2 linked regions of the Parabacteroides timonensis genome follow. The protein of the gene in region 2 binds, or shares a complex with, the protein of the main gene of each other region. Links are inferred from orthologs where the notes say so. Each region holds a gene or a part of one and is shown on either strand. Other genes may lie near its edges.

Region 1 (3,757 bases), 110 kb from region 2 along the record:
AGAGTCGCCCGTCCTGACATAGAGGTTGAGTTTTTCGGACTGTATCATGAGGTTGAGCGGCGCGTTTTTGTCGAGGGTCTTGCGCAGTTTCACCTGCTCTTTCTGCAAGTAGTTCTTCTGATTCTTTTGTATGTCGGCCACCTCTTCGAGCAGTTTTTTGCTGTAACTGGCTACCCAGATACCGTTGTACTGATAATATCCGAAAAAGCGATTGTCGGTATCCGGAAAATAAATGAACGTAATCTCCCCTTTGGTCTGCTTTTGGGGCGCAAATGAGGCGAAGGTACTGCTCAGTATTTCGCTCTCGATGTGACTTACTGTATTTTTGTCGGCTTTAGCATACATCACCACCCCTTGCGTGTGAAATGAGAGTTGCAGGGCGGAAAGCTCCTTGTTCTTCCTGATGATAGACAGGAATATCTCCGGAATCTCCGATGCGAAGGCTTGATATACAGGCTTCTTGGATAGTATCATGCTCACAAAGACAGCCGGGCGGTTCACGGTCAGGATGGCTTCGGGCGACGGAGCGGTCAGGGTATAGAGATCCGTTTGCGCCACGTTTATACCCTCTTTCATGTCACCGAAAAAGTAATAGACTGCCGACAGTGTAGCGAGAGCAGTTAGAATAAAAATTACTATTTCCCGCCTATGGTCTTTCATGTTTTACGTTTTTGTCGTCAGGAAATGCTTGCACCAGGGCTTGAGGCCGCATTCTTCGCATTTGGGTTTCCGGGCGATGCAGGTGTAACGTCCGTGAAGGATGAGCCAGTGGTGGGCGATCGGGATCATTTTCTCGGGTATATGTTTCACCAGTTCGCGTTCCGTCTCGAGCGGAGTCTTGCTGTTGTTGGTCAGTCCGATGCGGTTGGCTACGCGGAACACGTGGGTGTCTACCGCCATGGCCGGCTTGTTGTAGACGACAGAGGCGATCACGTTGGCCGTTTTGCGTCCCACGCCGGGCAGTTTCTGCAACTCGTCGATCTCGGAGGGCACCACGCCTGCGAAGTCGGAGATCAGCATCCGGGCCATTCCGACCAGGTGTTTCGCTTTGTTGTTGGGGTAGGAGACGCTACGGATATATTCGAAGATGACCTCGGGTGTGGAGGCCGCCATCACCTCAGCGGTGGGAAAATCCTCGAATAGGGCCGGGGTTATCATATTGACCCGCTTGTCGGTGCACTGGGCGGACAAGATCACGGCAATAAGCAACTGGTAGGGGTCGTCGTAGTGCAACTCCGTTTCTGCAACCGGCACGTTTTCGTTGAACCAGTTGAGTACACCTTTATATCGTTCCTCTTTACGCATACTTTATTTCAATAAAGATAATGTATTTTTTCCAAGCAGCAAACCCAAAAAGACGGCAAGTAGTCCTAAGATATTGCTAGCCAGTATATTCAGTATTGCAAGTTTATATTCGCCGGTTTTCATCAGCGACATTGTATCGAGTGCGAACGACGAAAATGTGGTAAATCCGCCGAAAAGTCCGGTGAAGAGAAAAGCTCTTGCGTTGAGCGACAGGTTGTGATATTCGGCCAGGCTCCAGCAAAATCCGATAAGGAAGGAACCGATCACGTTAACGGAAAGTATCCCGAAGGGAAAGGAGTGCAGCATCGTTCGTTGCACCCACATGGAAACTCCATAGCGTAGTGCCGATCCGATTGCGCCTCCTGCAATTAAAAATAAAACCTTTATCATATTATCCTCCTTTGTGTGTTTCCCCCGGGCTGGTTAAAGGCCCGGGGAAGATGGTAAATGATTTAGGTTTCCAATTTAATTGGCTGATTCAAATTGTTTCAGGAAACGAACATCGTTCTCTGAGAACATTCTTAGGTCTTTTACTTGGTATTTCAGGTTTGTAATACGTTCGATACCCATTCCCAGGGCGTAGCCGGTATATACTTTACTGTCGATACCGCAACTTTCCAAAACATTCGGGTCTACCATACCGCATCCCAGGATTTCCACCCAGCCGGTATGTTTGCAGAATGCGCATCCTTTGCCTCCGCAGAGGTTGCAGGAAATATCCATTTCCGCCGACGGTTCAGTGAAGGGGAAGTAGGAGGGACGCAGACGTATTTTCGTTTCCGGGCCGAACATTTCTTTTGCAAAGAAGAGCAGGGCCTGTTTCAGGTCGGCAAACGACACGTTCTTGTCGACATACAGGGCTTCCACCTGGTGGAAGAAGCAGTGTGCGCGGTAAGAGATCGCCTCGTTGCGGTACACGCGTCCCGGGCAGATGATGCGGATAGGAGGTTGCTGTGTCTCCATCACGCGGGTCTGTACGGATGAGGTGTGCGTACGCAATAGCACGTCCGGATTATGTTGTATGAAGAACGTGTCCTGCATATCGCGTGCAGGATGGTCTTCGGCAAAATTCAATGATGAGAATACATGCCAGTCGTCTTCAATTTCGGGGCCTTCTGCGATGCTGAAGCCCAGACGTCCGAAGATGTCGCATATTTCCTTTTTAACAAGAGAAAGCGGGTGGCGTGTTCCCAGTTCAACCGGATAAGCGGTACGGGTCAGGTCGATGTCGTCGTTGCCCGTCTGCACGTTATCGAAACTCTCTTTCAGTTCGTTGATCTTATTCTGAGTCGTTTCTTTCAGTTGGTTGAGGAACTGTCCTACTTCACGCTTCTGATCGGCCGCCACGTTGCGGAAATCATTCATCAGCGCGGATACTTCTCCTTTTTTGCTGAGGTATTTGATGCGTAAAGCTTCCAGCTCTTCGGCATTTGCTGCCTTCATGTTCTCCACTTCTTGTAGCAGAGCCTTGATTTTATTGATCATTTCTAATCATATTTGTTTTCGTCGTGCAAATTTACTCCTTTCTTTTGGATACTGCAACCGATTGCAGCAGGTTTTTTATTAAAAACGCTGTCTGGGTCTTGTTTCCGGTCAGAAATTGTAGGCCAGGCCCACGCCCAGTATCTCTTTGAACTGTACTTTTGCGCCGTGTTTCGTACCGTTGTCGTCGAAGGTCTTGACGTCGTTGTCGTATTTCAGCGTCGTGTTGAGCGTTGCCGAGAGGAATTTGTTGATCTTCATGCTGATGAGCATATCCCAGTTGACGTCGATGTTGCCGAACTGGTTGCTGTAAGGCGTGAAGAAGTCGGCCGTCGTGATGAGGCTGACGTTTTCCATCAGGGGCATTTCGGCACGTGCCTTGAGGTAGGCGCCGCATTCGATCTTGAAACGGTCGCCCGGATCGACTCCGAAGGCTCCGATTTCGGACAGGTAATCGTCCTCAACAAACGTCATCTTGGCGGATACGGGCGAGAGGTAGACCGAATAGTTGCTCTTCGGGCGGTATTCCATACCCAGCGAGATGTTGGAGTAGGCCGGTGCGAAGAAGTTGGAGATGTAATGTTCCTTGTCCGGGTAGTTGTAGCCTTTGGCGAACTGGGTGTTGATGTCGCCCATGAGGGTGTAGTACCAGACATTGTTGGTCGAGTAGCCGAGCTGGGTGGAGAGTCCGATCTTGTCGGTGCTCTTGCGCATGCCCTGCGATTTGGTTTTCGTCAACCCGTAGTCGAGTACGAGGTTGGTCACCCAGAGCCAGTTGCCGCTTTTGTGCGTCAGCGAGCCGTTGAGGTAGGCGTTTCCGGCTACGGAGTTTTCGCCGCCGGCCGACCAGTTGGTCATGGCTGTTTGCGACAGGTTGAGGCCTGACACGCCTTTTAACACATATTTTCCTTCCTCATAGCCTTTGTCGTCGGTCTGGCTGTACACAGCGGTAGCCAGCACGGCGAATAAT
Region 2 (4,669 bases):
CTTTTGTGCTGAAGCCTGATTACACATTACACCGAGGCATACGAGAGCCCACAGAAAAATTACCTTTTTCATACAGATAGAGTTTAATAAAATATACTAGTCCGGCGCGAAAGTACAAAAAAACCCAATGACATAAAAAAAGTGATACCGGAATTACTCCGATATCACTTCCTTTTAACATATAAGACAGAAGATTACTCTTCTTCGCTGTCGTCTTCCTTGATATTATGGAATACATTCTGCACGTCGTCGTCTTCTTCCAGCTTTTCGATCAACTTGTCAAGTGCTTCACGTTGTTCGGCTGTCACTTCTTTCAGGTCGTTCGGTATACGTACGAACTCGCTGCTTGTGATCTCGTAGCCGTTTTCTTCCAGATACTTCTGGATAGCAGAGTTCTGAGAGAATTCGCCGTAGATAACTACTTCTTCTTCGTCCTCATCCACTTCATCCACACCATAGTCGATCAGTTCGAGCTCCAGGTCTTCCAGTGAAATGCCTTCCTTCTTTGCAATATGGAATACGCACTTATGGTCGAACAGAAATTCGAGGCTACCGCTTGTACCCAGCGAACCACCGTGTTTGTTGAAGTAGCTACGCACGTTGGCAACCGTACGGGTTGTATTGTCAGTCGCTGTTTCCACGAAGATAGCGATACCATACGGGCCGTATCCTTCATAATTCATTTCCTTATAACCGGAAAAATCTTTTTCAACAGCACGTTTAATGGCACGTTCCACATTTTCCTTCGGCATGTTCTCCTTCTTTGCATTCTGCATCAAAGCACGCAAGTGGGGATTGTTTTCCGGATCAGGACCACCGGCTTTTGCCGCAATAGTGATTTCCTTACCCAGTTTTGTAAATACACGGGCCATATTACCCCAACGTTTAAATTTTCTTGCTTTACGGAACTCAAACGCTCTTCCCATATTGTATGAATGTTTTTATTGTTATGAATTAATCATTATCTCAATGACGCACCCAGCTTGTCTTCCAGATTCTTCCGGATCTTCTGCATGATTGCATCGATTTGTTTATCGTTCAATGTCTTTGTCTCATCCTGCAGATAGAAACTTACGGCATACGATTTCTTACCTGCCGGCAGGTTCTTGCCTTCGTAAACGTCGAACAGGGATACTTCCTTCAACAACTTTCGTTCGCTGTCTTCTGCGATCTTTTGGATTTCAGCAAACTGAACCGATTTATCCAATAAAAGAGCCAGGTCACGTTTCACGGCCGGGAACTTGGAGATCTCGGAGAAAGTAACTTTGCTCTTCTTCGTTTCTTTCATCAGCAGCGTCCATGACAATTCTGCATAATAAACTTCGAAGTCGATATCCATCGCCTTACAGATCTTACGGCTCACGATACCGAAAGTACCCAACTGACGACCGGAAGCAGTTGTGATGCTAACACCTATCGAATAGATGTCATTGCTCAGATTTCCGAAAATCACTTTCTTGAGGTTTACTCCCAGGCGGACAAGGATATTTTCTACATAAGCTTTCAGTTCATATACGGTAGACTTTTCGTCGGCATGTGCCCAGCTGTTTTCTACACGGTCACCACACACCCATATTCCCAGGCGATAGTCTTCCGAGTATTCGGCCAGTGTGGCATCTTCTCTTTTCTTTTCTACATTGTAATCGTAGCAGTTTCCGAACTCGAAGAAACGGATATTGCCGTTCTTACGCTTGGCATTGTGCTCGATACTTTCCAGACCACCGAACAACAGTGTCTGACGCATACCGTTCAGGTCGGCACTCAGCGGGTTCATCAGCATGACGCAGTGAGACACCGGATAAGTAGTCAACTCATCATAATAAGCCGAACGGGTCAGCGAGTTATTCATGATCTCATTGAAACCTGAACCGCAAAGCTGTTCCGAGATCAGGTTTTGCAGATCGTAACTACGGTCTGTTGCTGTCTTGTAGCTCAGGTTCGACTTCACGCTATCGCTGAACTCAATATTATTATATCCGTAGATACGAAGGATATCTTCGATCACGTCTACATCACGTTGTACGTCGATACGGTAAACAGGTACATGGATAGTCAATCCCTCGGCTGTTTCAGAAACGATTTCCATTTCCAGACTATCCAGAATACTCTTAACCGTTTCTACCGGAATTACCTTACCTATCAGTGAATTTATCTTATTATAAGTCAGCTCAACCGTGTACGGTTTCATTGGAACCGGATATACATCCTGGATCGAACCGGTAATCTTACCACCTGCAACTTCCTGAATCAACAATGCGGCACGCTTCAATACATAGATTGTATTGTTTGCATCCAAACCACGTTCGAAACGGAAAGAGGCATCCGTATTCAGACCGAAACGACGGGCTGTCTTACGAATCCATGTCGGATGGAAGCAAGCTGATTCCAGGAACACATCGGTAGTCTGTTCCGTTACACCTGAATCCAGACCTCCGAATACACCACCGATACACATTGCATCTTCGGTGTTGCAGATCATCAGGTCGCGATCGGTCAACGTACGTTCAACACCGTCCAGGGTAACGAACTTCGTTCCTTCCGGCTGTGTCTTCACAATCACTTTATTTCCTTTAACCTTACCGGCATCGAACGAGTGCAAAGGTTGTCCCAATTCGTGCAGGACAAAGTTTGTCACGTCCACTACATTATTGATAGGACGCAGACCGATGGTAGTCAGGCGGTTCTTCAACCATTCCGGACTTTCTTTTACGGTTACGCCTTTGATTGTCACACCGGAGTAACGGGGACAGGCTTCTGTATTTTCTACCACGACTTCAATAGCCGGGGTTTCATCATCTATTTTGAAAGCGTCGATAGAGGGACGTTTCAGTTCCGTCGGCTTACCGTTTTGTTTCAGGTAAGCAGCCAGGTCGCGGGCAACACCGAAATGAGACGTTCCGTCCACACGGTTCGGAGTGATGTCCACTTCCAACACATAGTCGCTCTTTACATTATAATATTCCTTGGCAGGAGTTCCTACAACCGCATCAGCCGGGAGGACGATAATACCGGCATGGTCTGTTCCGATACCGATCTCGTCTTCTGCACAGATCATACCGTTTGACTCTACGCCACGTATCTTTGAACGTTTGATCGTAAAGACTTCGTCACCGTCATACAGTTTCGTACCGTTAACAGCAACAACCACTTTCTGGCCTGCTGCAACATTAGGTGCGCCACAAACGATCTGCAAAGGTTCTTCACCACCGACATTTACTGTTGTAATATGCAGGTGATCGGAGTTCGGATGTTCCACACAGGTAAGAACTTCACCGATAACCAGTCCTTCCAGTCCACCTTTGATAGTTTGAACTTCTTCCACTCCGCCGGTTTCCAAACCGATAGAGGTTAGTGCTGCTGATACTTCTTCAGGCTGTAAATCGAAATCAAGATACTCTTTCAGCCAGTTGTAAGATATATTCATTGTTCTAAAATTTATTCAATCAAGTTACTATGCGTCTGTGGCTTTCACCGCCAGCGGCAATTTGACTGGCAAAAGTACAAATAATAGAATAATTATTCAACGTGTGTGCCGACTTTATTCTTGCACGATTCTAAAAAACCATATAAATCAACAGTTATTATAACATTTCACACCCTAAATCTTTGTTCAATATAAAAATTCAGTCTAATTTAGAGGCGTAAATGAATGATCGAGGTCATAAACAGTAACACACTAGGGATAAAAACATATACTAAATCAACATTCTAATGTCAAATAGACTTCTCCATGTACCATATATATTCACTCTTGTCCTGTTTTGCTTTCTGAATAGCTCCTGCAAGCAAACAACCAGCCCAAAGCAGATAGTAATAATCCAGTCATACGAAGCTGGGTTCCCCGCCTATAAAGAAATAAAGAAAATATTTGCCGACCAGTTACAGAAAAGAGAGATTCAGGCAGAAGTGCATTCCATCTACCTGGATTGTATAAAAAAGACAGAGAAGAAACAAAAAATGTTCCTCTATGAGAAGTTGAATACATTGTCATCCCTGCATCCCGACATTATCCTGGCCTACGACGACCAGGCACTGAACGCATTACTGACCTGCGATCATCCTTCCGTCAAAACAACTCCGGTAGTCTTTACCGGTGTCAATTATCCCAACCTATCATTTATTCAGAAGTATCCCAACATCACTGGTTTTCATGACAAGCCGGATTATAAAACGAATATCGAACTGATCGAACAGCTTATCGGGAAATGTATCGTGGTACGGGTCACCGACGATATCTATTCAGATAAAATCATTCTGGATGATATGGATCAGCAGATAAAAGATATTTGCAAGACAAATAATATCTTCTCTACCGAAAAAATACGGCTGTCAGGGAAAAGCGGCATCTCACTGCCCAAAGATAAAAAGATCATACCGGATGCCATGTATATCAGTACGATCAACGGCAAATCGACCCGGTCATTACTGAAAGGCCTGGGCGAGAACTATTATAACAAAGCTTACCTGGCTGTTAAGAGAGATTACCTGACACTTTCCCTGGGACGATTCAGTTCTTTTCCGGGTTTTTCCGTTATTTCAGAAATGATCGGTCATAACTACGGGGTAATCGGAGGATATGTGACCACCCTGGAAGGGCAAACGATCGTGGCAGCCAACCGCATAGCCGATATATTGAAAGGAGCAGAAGTAAGCGATTTCCCTCAAATTA

What was found. The genes of interacting proteins can lie anywhere in the genome.
Region 1: the proteins of pheT (region 2) and BQ7394_RS14940 are in contact, whole or in part, in a crystal structure (PDB 6P24), measured with the Escherichia coli proteins. The link is inferred for Parabacteroides timonensis from one-to-one orthologs.

Annotation. Positions count from the first base shown.
Region 1 is NZ_LT669941.1:1,816,153-1,819,909, reverse strand. The notes cover bases 781-3,757. They hold BQ7394_RS14940 (phenylalanine--tRNA ligase subunit alpha), read right to left. Parts: upstream 2,791-3,757; coding sequence 1,771-2,790; downstream 781-1,770. Other genes in these bases: BQ7394_RS14935 (DUF3078 domain-containing protein), read right to left, coding at 2,899-3,757; crcB (fluoride efflux transporter CrcB), read right to left, coding at 1,309-1,695; nth (endonuclease III), read right to left, coding at 781-1,305. Also shown: BQ7394_RS14955 (hypothetical protein), read right to left, coding at 1-660; more of nth, read right to left, coding at 664-780.
Region 2 is NZ_LT669941.1:1,925,663-1,930,331, forward strand. Bases 694-3,801 are described here. They hold pheT (phenylalanine--tRNA ligase subunit beta), read right to left. Parts: upstream 3,425-3,801; coding sequence 962-3,424; downstream 694-961. Other genes in these bases: BQ7394_RS15415 (YebC/PmpR family DNA-binding transcriptional regulator), read right to left, coding at 694-926; BQ7394_RS15425 (sensor histidine kinase), read left to right, coding at 3,712-3,801. Outside these bases: BQ7394_RS15410 (hypothetical protein), read right to left, coding at 1-72; more of BQ7394_RS15415, read right to left, coding at 195-693; more of BQ7394_RS15425, read left to right, coding at 3,802-4,669.